Regions from separate parts of the Pseudomonas sp. ATCC 13867 genome, predicted to be linked through region 1. Evidence: predicted binding sites of a transcription regulator. Region 1 holds the regulator's gene; the other holds the start of a gene.
What was found. The regulator LexA, encoded in region 1, represses DNA repair genes until DNA is damaged. The targets are predictions, from matches to a motif close to CTGTNTNNNNANACAG.
Positions count from the first base shown of each region.

Region 2: the regulator LexA is predicted to act here: its motif matches at 2,119-2,134, upstream of imuA (translesion DNA synthesis-associated protein ImuA).

Region 1 is NC_020829.1:3,658,064-3,664,616, forward strand. It holds gene H681_RS16210 (DEAD/DEAH box helicase) at 1-309, shown strand, start outside; gene H681_RS16215 (S-methyl-5'-thioinosine phosphorylase) at 355-1,092, opposite strand; gene nagZ (beta-N-acetylhexosaminidase) at 1,103-2,101, opposite strand; gene H681_RS16225 (L,D-transpeptidase) at 2,113-2,637, opposite strand; gene H681_RS16230 (TetR/AcrR family transcriptional regulator) at 2,682-3,383, opposite strand; gene lexA (transcriptional repressor LexA) at 3,635-4,249, shown strand; gene sulA (SOS-induced cell division inhibitor SulA) at 4,263-4,736, shown strand; gene H681_RS16245 (hypothetical protein) at 4,779-5,015, opposite strand; gene H681_RS16250 (DUF6586 family protein) at 5,129-5,650, opposite strand; gene topA (type I DNA topoisomerase) at 5,718-6,553, opposite strand, start outside.
Region 2 is NC_020829.1:2,864,228-2,870,780, forward strand. It holds gene H681_RS12825 (ATP-dependent DNA helicase) at 1-1,848, shown strand, start outside; gene imuA (translesion DNA synthesis-associated protein ImuA) at 2,233-2,847, shown strand; gene H681_RS12835 (Y-family DNA polymerase) at 2,855-4,264, shown strand; gene H681_RS12840 (error-prone DNA polymerase) at 4,261-6,553, shown strand, end outside.

The sequences.
Region 1 (6,553 bases):
CTCATCAGCCTGAAAGCTGGTGGCACCGGCCTGAACCTCACCGCCGCCGACACCGTGATCCACTACGACCCCTGGTGGAACCCGGCCGCCGAGAACCAGGCCACCGATCGCGCCTACCGCATCGGCCAGGACAAACCGGTGTTCGTCTACAAACTGATCGCCCGCGGCACCCTGGAAGAAAAGATCCAGCAGTTGCAGGCTCGCAAGACCGCCCTGGCCGCTGGCGTGCTGGAGGAAGGCAAGGACAGCGGCTTGCGTTTGCAGGAAAGCGATATCGACGCACTCTTCGCGCCCCTACCCAATCCGTAGGGGCGGACTTCGTCCGCGATGGCCCAAAGGTTGCGGCGAGCCTCCTCAGCCCACCAACACACACCCCAACACCTCACGCACCTTGCCGATGCCCTCGTGCAGCGCCTGCTCGATCTCGGTCATGGTGATGATGCCGCTGGACTTGCCGGCCGCCGGGTTCACCACCAGCGACAGGCAGGCGTACGGCAGCTCCAGCTCACGGGCCAGTGCCGCCTCGGGCATACCGGTCATGCCAACGATGTCGCAGCCGTCGCGCTCCAGCTTGGCGATCTCCGCCACGGTTTCCAGGCGCGGCCCCTGGGTCGCGGCATAGACACCATAACTGCTATGCGAATAGCCCAGCGCCCGCAGAGCCCCGATCAGCTTCTGGCGCAGCCCTTCGTCATACGGATGGCTGAAATCGATGTGGGTAACGTGATCGATGTCACCGGCAAAATAAGTGTGCTCGCGGCCCCAGGTGTAATCGACGATCTGGTGCGGCACGCAAAGATGACCGCTACCCATCGCCGCATGGATACCGCCCACCGCGTTCACCGCCAGAACCGCCTCCGCCCCTGCCTGCTGCAACGCCCAAAGGTTGGCGCGGTAGTTCACCTGGTGCGGCGGGAAGCGATGCGGATGGCCGTGACGGGCGAGGAACAACACCTCGCGGCCGGCGAACTCGCCACGCTGGATGGCAGCCGAAGGCGCGCCGTAGGGCGTGTCCAGCGCGACGGAGTCCTTCAGGGTCAGGCCTTCCAGTTGAGTCAGGCCGGTGCCGCCGATGATGGCGTAGACAGTCATGGCAAATCCTTTAGTCGATCAGTTGTGCGGCGCGCAGTTCGCCCACGGCCTGCTGCCAGCGCGGCAGCTGCTTGTACTCGGCACCCGGCCAGGCCCTGGCGCGCATGCGTTGCAGGCGCGCCGGCGCAGTGACCTTCAGGCGCTGCAACGCGCTCAGGGCCAACTCGGCGGAGGCGCGATCATTACACACCAGGCCCATGTCGCAACCGGCGTTCAGCGCGGCCTCGATGCGATTGGCGGCATCGCCCACCACATGGGCGCCGGCCATAGACAGGTCGTCGCTGAAGATCACTCCGTCGAAGCCCAGCTCGCCGCGCAGGATGTCCTGCAGCCAGCGCCGGGAGAAGCCGGCGGGATTCGGGTCGACCCGCGGGTAGATCACATGGGCCGGCATCAGCGCATCCAGCTCGCCCGACAGGCGCTGGAACGGGACCAGGTCACAGGCGCGGATCTCTTCCAGGCTGCGCTCGTCCTCCGGGATTCCCACATGGGAGTCGACCTCCGCCCAGCCGTGGCCGGGGAAGTGCTTGCCGGTGGCCGCCATACCGGCAGCGTGCATGCCTCGGATGAAGGCGCCGGCCAGCGCGACCGCGCGCTCGGGGCTGCCCTCGAAGGCGCGGCTGCCGACCACCGCGCTGCGCTGGTGATCCAGGTCCAGCACCGGAGCGAAACTGAGGTCCAGCCCCACCGCCAGCACTTCGGTCGCCATCAGCCAGCCGCACTGTTCGGCCAGGCGCTCGGCATTGGCGTTGTCGGCAATGGCGCGCATCGCCGGCAGGCGCAGGAAGCCCTGGCGCAGACGCTGCACCCGACCGCCTTCCTGATCCACTGCCAGCAGCAGATCCGGGCGCACCGCGCGGATGGCTGCGCAGAGCTCGCGCACCTGGCGCGGCGACTCGATGTTGCGGGCGAAGATGATCAGGCCGCCCACTTCCGGGTGGCGCAGGATCTGGCGGTCCTCGGCGGTCAGCCAGGTGCCGCCGATGTCGAGCATCAGGGAGCCTTGCATGTGCATTCCTTTCAGTTCAGTTGTGGCGCCTGCCAGTCGGGGCAGGCGGCCTCTTCGATACGGACCCGGCAATGGAGGGGCACTCGGGGAAAGAGTTCCAGCAGGTCGTCATTGCGCAGGCGGATACAGCCGTGGGACAGCGGCACACTCATGGGTTCGCAGTCCGGCGTGCCGTGCAGGTATATGTAGCGGCGGAAGGTATCCACCTCCCCCATTCGATTGCGCCCCGGCTCGCAGCCGCTGAGCCAGAGGATGCGTGTGAGAATCCAGTCGCGGCCGGGGCACTCATCGTGCAGCGCCCGGGTCCAGACCTCGCCCGTCCAGCGCCGCCCCTTGAGCACCGCCCCCTTGGGCAGACCTTCGCCGATGCGCGCACGAACCTGATGCAGGCCACGCGGCGTGCAGCCGGAACCACTCGACTCGCCAGCGCCGTTGGCCGCGCTGGAAATCGCCAGGCGCAAGCACAGGTGCTCGCCGGCAAAGCCGTAGAGCATCTGGTCGGACAGGGAAATATGGAGGAAATCGAGGTCAGTCATGGCCGGCTACTTTAGCCGATCACGACTGTACCGCCCAGCTCGGCTCAGGCCTTGGCGGGGGCCTTGGCACGCGGCTTGAGCTGGGCACCGGCCAGCGACGGATCGCTGATGCCGCTGTCGGCACGCATGCCGGCGGCAAGGAACGGAACCATCAGGCGCATCACCTGCTCGATGGACGTACTCACGCCGAAGTCGTTCTCGGCCATCGCCCGCAACGCCTTGATGCCGGACATGCTGAACGCCGCGGCGCCGAGCATGAAGTGCACGCGCCAGAACAGTTCCAACGGCGGCAGGCGCGGCGCGGCTTCGTTCACCAACAGCATGTAGCGGCGGAACACCCTGCCGTAGACTTCTTCAAGGTACTTGCGCAGGTGCCCCTGGCTCTGGCTGAAAGCAAGGCCCAGCAGACGCATGAAGATGGACAGATCGTTGCCGCTGCGCGGCTTCACCGCCATCGCCTGGACGACCAACAGCTCGAGCAGCTCTTCCAGAGTGGCTCGTGGCGCATCGGGCTTGGCCTGGCGACGATCCAGCTCCTTCTCGAGGCTGGAACAGAACGGCCCGAGGAAGCGCGAGAAGACCGCCTGGATCAGCGCCTTCTTCGAGCCGAAGTGATAGTTCACCGCCGCAAGGTTAACCCCCGCCTTGCTGGTGATAAGACGCAAAGAAGTCTCAGCGAAGCCTTTCTCCGCGAACAACTGTTCCGCAGCATCCAGGATGCGTTCGACGGTTTCCGACTGGGCCATGACTATTCCGCCTGACAAACACTTGTTTGAAACATACGTTTCAGCCTCTTGTATTGTCAAGCGAAGTGCGATCGATTGTTAACAAAATTATAGGCAATACGACGAGATGACTGAATCTCAGCAAGACGCTTGCCAACAGGCACAGGTTACATCCACGGGGGTGGAGCCGACAGCCGCGCGAAAATAGGCATTGCCAGCCCGTCATCACTGTATATAATTCCAGGCACTGTATAAAAAGCCAGAGTATGGACATGCTGAAGCTGACGCCGCGCCAAGCCGAGATCCTCGCCTTCATCAAACGCTGCCTGGAAGACAACGGCTACCCGCCCACCCGCGCGGAAATCGCCCAGGAACTCGGCTTCAAATCCCCCAACGCCGCCGAGGAACACCTGAAGGCCCTCGCCCGCAAGGGCGCCATCGAAATGACCCCGGGCGCCTCCCGCGGCATCCGCATTCCCGGTTTCGAACCCAAAGCCGCCGCCAATGACGACGAATTGCCGATCATCGGTCGCGTTGCCGCCGGCGCGCCGATACTCGCCGAGCAGAACGTCGACGACACCTGCCGCATCAACCCCACCTTCTTCAACCCGCCGGCCGACTACCTGCTGCGCGTGCGCGGGCAGAGCATGAAGGATGTCGGCATCCTCGACGGCGACCTGCTCGCCGTGCACGTTACCCGCGAGGCGCGCAACGGCCAAATCGTGGTCGCCCGCCTGGGTGAAGAGGTAACGGTGAAGCGCTTCAAGCGCGAAGGCAGCAAGGTCTGGCTGATCGCCGAGAACCCTGAGTTCGCCCCCATCGAGGTCGATCTCAAGGAACAGGAACTGATCATCGAAGGCTTGAGCGTCGGCGTAATCCGCCGCTGAACAGGAGATACCCATGCAGTACCCGCAGCCGCTGAACCTGCCGCAACTCCCGCTGTTCCAGGAAGCACTCTGGGCGAGCGGTACTGCTCCCCTGCTTCCGGAGCTGATGGAAGAACAACCCGCCGATGACGAAAGCGCTTTCAGCGAGATCGCCCTGCGCGGCCTCCCCGGCCAATGCCTGACGCTGCTGGCGCCGATGCTCCGCGAGCTGAGCGAGGAAAGCGATTCGCGCTGGCTGACCCTGATCGCCCCACCCTCCAGCCTGACCCCGGACTGGCTGCGCAAGGCCGGCCTGAACCGCGAACGCATCCTGCTGCTGCCGGCGCGCGACCAGGCGGCCGCACAAGCCCTGGCCTGCGAGGCACTGCGCCTGGGCAACAGTCATACCGTGGTGAGCTGGCTGAATCTCAATGCCAAGGCGCGCGCGCAGTTATCCCGCGCCGCTATCGCCGGCCAGGCACAGAGCCTGAACATTCGCCTGGGATGAGGGGAAGGCTTCGCCGCGACCGCCGCGAAGCCAGAACGAACCTTAGTGCAGGACGCGCGGACCTTCGTCCATGCCGGCGTCACTGCCTTCGGCAAGGCGCCCCGCCATCTGCACGCCGACATTGAACATCGCCTTGGCGATCTCGATGTGCTGCCCCTGCAGGAAGCCCTTGGCATCGGCGGAAAATTCCAGGGTCACCAATGCCTCCTCATCATCTGCGCGACGCAGCACGATACGCCCGTCAGGCAGCTCTACGATTTCCAGAAACGAGGTTGGCATAGCAAGGGTTCTCCACAGCAGAACGCGTAGTGTAACAGTCACATTCGCTACACCCTAGCCCAACGTTCCGCCGACCGACCGACTGGTCGTACCCGTGCGTATCAGAGCATGTATCAGAGTTCGGTCAGCGACGCGCGAAAGCGCAGCACCAGCTCTTTCAGGGACTTGCGCCAGGCCTCGAGCTCTTCGTGGCCCAGCTCGACCGGCGCTTCTTCATCGATGTTCACCGCCTGGATCAACGGCTGGGTCGGATCGACCTTGGCCTTCTTCGGCTCACTCGGTGGTTGGAACAGTGCAGCGTAGGCGGCCAGCAGGCGGCTCAGCCAGGCTTCCGGGGCCTGCGCCAGCTCGACCATTTCCGCCAGCTCCGGACTTGGAGCCGCGGTCAGCACCTCGGCATTCAGCAGCATATCGACGCGCGGCGCACCCGCCTGGGGCAGGCGGTAGTACCCAGCGATCTCATGGGCCACGCCCAGCACCGCTCCGTAGAGATGGAACAGCGCCGCTTCGCGCTCGGCCTGGATGCGCGCCTGGGCATTCATCGCACGCGCCGCTTCGGCGCTGCGCCAGGCTTCCAGGGCAAGGCCGGCAAAGAACAGCTTCTGGTTGGTACGGGTATAGAGTTCGTGCGCCATGACCGGGCCCTCTGCAGTCGACTTCGGCAGTATAAGCACGCCCCGCCTCAGCGGGGCGCGCCTTCCATCAGCGCTTGTCTTCGACCTTCCACTTGCCGCCGTCGTAGAACGCGCGCCAGCCGGTAGGCTTGCCTTCGACCTCGGACTGCACGTACTGCTCCTTGGTCTTGCGGCTGAAGCGGATTACCGCCGGGCGGCCATCCGGGTCTTTCGCCGGAGCTGCGAGCAGGAAGTGGTATTTCGGATCCAGCTCGTCCTTGTGCGGTACCAGCTCGGCAACCAGCGGAGCGCGGGTCTCGCGGTTTTTCGGGAACTGGCTGGCGGCCAGGAACAGGCCGGAAGCGCCGTCACGCAGTACGTAGATGTCGTCCACCTTGTCGCACTTGAGTTCCGGCATGCGGATGGCGTCCATCTTCGGCGGGGCGGGCTCGCCATTTTTCAGCAGCTTGCGGGTGTTCTTGCAGGTCGGGTTGGTGCAACCGAAGAACTTGCCGAAGCGGCCGGTCTTGAGCTGCATCTCGCTGCCGCACTTGTCGCACTCCAGGCTCGGACCTTCGTAGCCCTTGATGCGGTACTGGCCTTCCTCGATCTCGTAGCCGGCGCAGTCCGGGTTGTTGCCACAGATGTGCAGCTTGTGCTTCTCGTCGACCAGGTAGGCATCCATCGCGGTGCTGCAGATCGGGCAGCGGTGCTTGCCGCGCAGTACGCGGGACTCGGATTCGCCTTCGTCATCCGCGGCGATTTCATCGCCCGGAATCAGGTTGACCGTCGCCTTGCAACGCTCTTTCGGCGGCAGACTGTAGCCCGAGCAGCCAAGGAACACACCGGTGGAGGCGGTACGGATCATCATCGGCCGACCGCACTCGCGGCAGGGGATGTCAGTCAGGGTCGGCTGGTTGGCGC
Region 2 (6,553 bases), 790 kb from region 1:
CAATGGGCCGAGCAGGAAAGCGCCCACCGCGTCGAGCGCGACCAGGGGCTGGAGACGCTGCGCTTCCCCTACGCCGATTTCCGCCAGGGCCAGCGCATGCTCGCCGAGTCGGTGTACCGCGCCGCCCGTGACGGCCAGACGCTGATGGCGCAGGCCACCACCGGCATCGGCAAGACCCTCGGCACCCTGTTCCCGCAGCTCAAGGCCTTCCCCGGCCAGCAACTGGACCGCTTGTTCTTCCTCACTGCCAAGACTCCCGGCCGGCGCCTGGCGCTGGACGCCCTGGCGACCCTGCGCCAGCAGGAGGCCGCCCAGCCGCTGCGGGTGCTCGAGCACGTCGCCCGCGACAAGGCCTGCGAGCACCCGGACAAGGCCTGCCACGGCGAGTCCTGCCCGCTGGCCAAGGGTTTCTACGACCGCCTGCCCGCCGCCCGCGAGGCCGCGCTCAAGCAGTGCTGGCTGACCCAGGAGGCGGTGCGCAAGGTGGCACTGGAGCACCAGGTCTGCCCCTACTACCTGAGCCAGGAGCTGTGCCGCTGGTCCGACGTGGTGGTCGGCGACTACAACTATTACTTCGACATGACCGCCCTGCTCTACGGCCTCACCGTGCTCAACGACTGGAAGGTCACCCTGCTGGTGGACGAGGCGCACAACCTCATCGAGCGCGGCCGCGGCATGTACAGCGCCGAGCTGGACCAGGGCGAGTTCAACGCCCTGCGCAAGGTCGCCCCGGCCAAGCTGAAAAGCGCGCTGGAGCGCGTCGGCCGGCACTGGAACCAGCTGCACCAGGACCAGGATGTGGAGTACCAGATCTACCCGACCATCCCCGACCTGTTCATCGCCGCGCTGCAGAAGGCCGTCAGCGCCATCACCGACCACCTCACCGACCAGCCCACCGGCAACGAGGCCGAGCTGCTGCGCTTCTACCTCGACGCCATGCTCTTCTGCCGGCTGGCCGAGGCCTACGGACCGCACTCGCTGTTCGACATCACCCGCCACGACGTCAGCGCACGGCGCGTGCTTTCGACCCTGTGCCTGCGCAACGTGGTGCCGGCGCCCTTCCTCGCCGAGCGCTTCAAGGTGGCCCACAGCACCACGCTGTTCTCCGCCACCCTGACCCCGGCGCACTACTACGCCGACCTGCTCGGCCTGCCCGAAGACACCGGTTGGCGCGAGGTGGAGTCACCCTTCCACGCCGAACAGCTGGAAGTCCACGCGCTGAGCAACCTGTCCACCCGCTACCAGCACCGCGAGGCCAGCCTCACGCCGATCAGCACCCTGATGGCCCGGCAGTTCCGTACGCGGCCCGGCAATTACCTGGCCTTCTTCAGCAGCTACGCCTACCTGCAACAGGCGCTGGACCGCTTCACCGCCGAGCACCCGGACATCCCGCACTGGGCACAGTCGCGCAGCATGAATGAACTGGAGCGTCAGGCCTTCCTAGACCGCTTCACCACCGGCTCGCGCGGCATCGGCTTTGCCGTGCTCGGCGGTGCTTTCGGCGAAGGCATCGACCTGCCGGGTGAGCGCCTGATCGGCGCCTTCATCGCCACGCTGGGCCTGCCGCAGGTGAACGAGGTGAATGAAGAAATCAAGCAGCGCATGCAGGGGATGTTCGGCGACGGCTACGACTACACCTACCTGTTCCCCGGCTTGCAGAAGGTCGTCCAGGCGGCGGGCCGGGTGATCCGCACACCGACGGATTCGGGGGTGATCTACCTGCTCGACGACCGCTTCAACCAGCCGGCGGTGCGGCGGTTGCTGCCGGGGTGGTGGAAGCCGGAGCGGCTGAAGTTCATCGCCGATCCGCCACGCTCGAAAGCGCCGCAGGGGTATCTGCTGCTGTAACCGCTTGCATGCGCCATTCCCTGCTTCGCGATGGGCGTTGTGCCGTGCGATTCGCGAGCAAGCTCGCTCCTACGAAGAGCGCGCCGATGGCCACCTGTAGGAGCGAGCTTGCTCGCGAACCTGCCGGAGACGCCGACCCTGCCGGCGATTCGCGGAGGAGCTCCGCTCCTACGAGAGCCAAAGCGCCGGAGCGGACTTGTAGCAGCGCCCCGGCGCGTCTGAATACCCGTCAGACCAACCGGCATTGACGGCGCCTTCCCACTGGATAAACTGTATATCCATACAGTTTTTTTCGAGCAATCCCATGCACCCCTCATCCCCGCCCCTTCCCCGGCCCGCCGGCCGGGCGCATGACTGTCGCCGTTCGCCGGCCGGGAGGCCGTGATGGGCAGCGTGGTCGCGCTCGATACCCTGTTCCACCAGCGGCAGGTCTGGAAGGGCCAACCGCAAGGCCTGCCGCCCAGCCAGCAGCCCACCGGCCATGCGGTGCTGGACGCTGCCCTGCCCAGCGGCGGCTGGCCGGAAGCGGCGCTCAGCGAAATCCTCCTGGTCGCGGAAGGCACCGGCGAACTGCAACTGGTCTGGCCGACCCTGGCTCGTCTAAGCGCGGCAGGCGAGCGCATCGTGCTGGTCGCGCCGCCCCACGTGCCCTACCCGGCCGCCTGGCAGGCCGCCGGCGTCGCGCTGGAGCAGCTCTCCATCGTCCGGGCGAGCGGCCGCGATGCGCTCTGGGCCGCCGAGCAGTGCCTGCGCTCAGGCAGTTGCGGCGCCGTACTGTGCTGGCCGCAGCAGGCCGACGATCGCGCCCTGCGCCGCCTGCAGGTGGCCGCCGAAACCGGGCAGACCCTGGCCATCGCCTACCGCTCGCAGCGCGAAGCGCTTAACCCCTCGCCCGCCGCGTTGCGCCTGGCGCTGGACGCCAACCCGGCGCAGCTGCGCGTGCTCAAATGTCGCGGCGGCCTCGCGCCGGCGCGACCCATTCCGCTGCCCTGGCACTGAGGCCGGCATGCTCTGGGCCTGCATTCTCCTGCCGCAACTGGCGATGGACGGCGTGTTGCGCGGCCGTCCCGAGCCGGACGCCGCCCTGGCGCTGCTTGCCGGGCCGACCCAGCGTCGCGTGCTGCAGGCGGTGAACCCGGCCGCGCGGGCGCTGGGGCTCAAGCCCGGCCAGTCGCTCACCGCCGCCCAGGCCTTGAGCCGCGACTTCGCCACCGCCGAGTACGACCTGGGCGACGTGCAGCGCTGGCAGAACCTGCTGGCCGCCTGGGCCTATGGCTTCAGCTCGCAGGTCAGCCAGCACTACCCCCGCGCGCTGCTGCTGGAGGTGCAGTCCAGCCTGCAACTGTTCGGTCCCTGGCCGCGCTTCGAGGCGCGCCTGCGCGAAGAATTGAACGGCCTGGGCTTCCGCCACCGCATCACCGCCGCGCCCAACCCGGCCGCCGCGCGCATCCTTGCCAACGGCCACGACGGGCTGGCGATCCACGATAACGAGCAGCTACGCCAGTGCCTGGGCCGGATGCCGCTGGAACGCCTCGGCCTGGACCGCGACGCCGCCACCTCCCTGGGCCGCATGGGCCTGCGCAGCCTGCAGCAACTGCTCGCCCTGCCGCGCGAGAGCCTGGCCCGGCGCTTCCCGCCGCAGGTGCTGCGGCAGGTCGACACCCTGCTCGGCCAGCGCCCGCTGGCCCTGGAGTTCTACCGGCCGCCGGATCGCTTCGAGTCGCGTATCGAGCTGAACTTCGACGTGGAGTCCACCCAGGCGCTGCTGTTCCCGCTGCGCCGCCTGACCGCCGATCTCGCCGCCTTCCTCGCCGGACGCGACAGCGGCGTGCAGCGTTTCGTCCTCCATCTGGAACACCATGAAGGCAGCGACACGCTGATGCCGGTCGGCCTGCTCAGCGCCGAGCGCGAGGCGGCGATGCTCTTCGAGCTGACCCGTGGCCGCCTGGAGCAACTGCAACTGCGCGCCCCGGTGCACAGCGTGCGGTTGCTGGCCGACGACCTGCCGGCCTTCGTGCCACAGCACCGCGAGCTGTTCGACGACCGCCCGCAGCAGTCGCTGCCCTGGGAACAGCTGCGCGAACGCCTGCGCGCACGGTTGGGCGATGACGCCGTGTACAGTCTCGGGGGCCGCGCCGACCATCGCCCGGAGCGCGCCTGGCAGGGCAGCTCCACACCGCTAAAAGTCGTCACCGAAGCCCCGCGCCCCGGCTGGCTGCTGGCCGAGCCACAGCCACTGCGCGAGTTCGCCCCGGCGCTGCTGGCCGGCCCCGAACGCATCGAATCCGGCTGGTGGGACGGCGAGGACATCCGCCGCGACTACTACCAGGTGCGCACCCGCAGCGGCCAGCGCGCCTGGGTGTTCCGCCCGGTGGGCGACGACGGCCCGCTGCTGCTGCACGGCTGGTTCGCATGAACGCGCCGCTCGAAGGCATCGGCTACGCCGAGCTGCACTGCCTGTCCAACTTCAGCTTCCAGCGCGGCGCCTCCAGCGCCGACGAACTGTTCGAGCGGGCGAAGAAGCTCGGCTACCGCGCCCTGGCGATCACCGACGAATGCAGCCTGGCCGGCATCGTCCGCGCCTGGCAGGCGGCGAAGAAGCACGAGGTCGCGCTGATCACCGGCAGCGAGCTGAGCCTCTCGCAAGGCCCGAAGCTGGTGCTGCTGGCCGAGAACCTGGCCGGCTACGAGAACCTTTGCCGCCTGCTCACCCATGCCCGTCGCCGCGCCGAGAAAGGCAGCTACCGCCTGGTGCGCACGGACTTCGACGGCAACCTCGACCACCTGCTGGCAATCTGGCTGCCACGGGACGAGCGGGACGATGACGGCCTCTGGCTGCGCGAGCTGTTCCCCGAGCGCCTGTGGCTGGGCGTCGAGCTGCACAAGGGCCCGGACGACGCCGGCAAGCTGCGCCGCCTGCAGGAACAGGCCGCGCGCCTGGAGATTCCCGCCGTGGCCTGCGGTGACGTGCACATGCACGCCCGTGGCCGCCGCGCCCTGCAGGACTGCATGACCGCCATCCGCCAGCACCTGCCGGTGCACGAGGCCGGCCAGTACCTCTACCCCAACGGCGAACGACATCTGCGGCCGTGGGAGGCGCTGGCGTCGATCTATCCTGCCGAGTTGCTGGCGGAAACGGTAAAGATCGCCGAGCGCTGCACTTTCGACCTGGGCAGGGATGTGAAATACCAGTACCCGCGTGAATTGGTGCCCGAAGGGCACACGCCAGCCAGTTGGCTTTGCGCCCTGACTCATAAAGGCATCCGCGAGCGTTGGCCCGAGGGAGCCAGGAAGAACGTCATTAAACGTATCCGCAAGGAACTGCGGCTGATCATCGAGCTGGAATACGAAAGCTACTTCCTCACGGTCCATGACATCGTCCGCTTCGCCCGCTCGCAACACATCCTCTGCCAGGGGCGTGGTTCGGCTGCCAACTCCGCGGTGTGCTTCACGCTGGGCATTACCGAACTCGACCCGACGCACAGCAACCTGCTGTTCGGCCGCTTCATCTCCCGCGAGCGCAACGAGCCGCCGGATATCGACGTCGACTTCGAACACGACCGCCGCGAGGAAGTCATCCAGTATGTATTTCGCCGCTACGGACGCACGCGCGCCGCGTTGACCGCAGTAGTCAGCACCTATCGGGGCGCCGGGGCGGTGCGTGACGTGGGCAAGGCGCTTGGCCTGCCACCTGATCAGGTCGGCGCACTGGCCGACTGCTGTGGGCGCTGGAGTCGTGAGGGTCCGCCCCGTGACCGTCTGATCGAAGCCGGCTTCGATCCGGACAGCCCGGTACTGCGCCGGGTACTGGCGCTGACCGGGCAACTGGCCGGCTTCCCCCGGCATCTGTCACAACACCCCGGCGGTTTCGTCATTTCCCAGCAACCGCTGGACACCCTGGTTCCGGTCGAAAACGCCGCGATGCCCGAGCGCACGTTGATCCAGTGGGACAAGGATGATCTGGACGCGGTCCGCCTGCTCAAGGTCGACGTGCTCGCCCTGGGGATGCTCAGTGCCCTGCGCCGCTGCTTCGACCTGATCCAGCGCTATCGCGGCCAGCAGTGGACGCTCGCCACCCTGCCGCAGGAATGCCCGAAGACCTACGAGATGATCAGCCGCGCCGATACCGTGGGCGTGTTCCAGATCGAGTCCCGTGCGCAGATGGCCATGCTGCCTCGCCTCAAGCCTGAAAAGTTTTATGACCTGGTCATCGAAGTCGCCATCGTCCGGCCCGGACCGATCCAGGGCGACATGGTGCATCCCTATCTTCGGCGACGGAACAAGGAGGAACCGATCACCTACCCCTCCAAGGCATTGGAAAAGGTCTTCCGGCGCACCCTCGGCGTTCCCTTGTTCCAGGAGCAGGTCATGGAAGTGGCTGTCATCGCCGCTGGCTACACCCAAGGCGAGGCGGATCACTTGCGCCGCTGCATGGCGGCGTGGAAGCGCCACGGCAGCCTGGAGCCACACCGCCAGCGCCTCTTCCAAGGCATGTTGAAGAATGGCTACACCGAGGACTTCGCCGAACGCATCTTCAAGCAGATAGAAGGCTTCGGCAGCTACGGCTTCCCCGAATCCCACGCCGCCAGCTTCGCCCTGCTCACCTACGCCAGCAGTTGGCTGAAATGCCACGAACCGGCAGCCTTCACCTGTGCGCTGATCAATAGCTGGCCGATGGGCTTCTACAGCCCCGACCAGTTGCTGC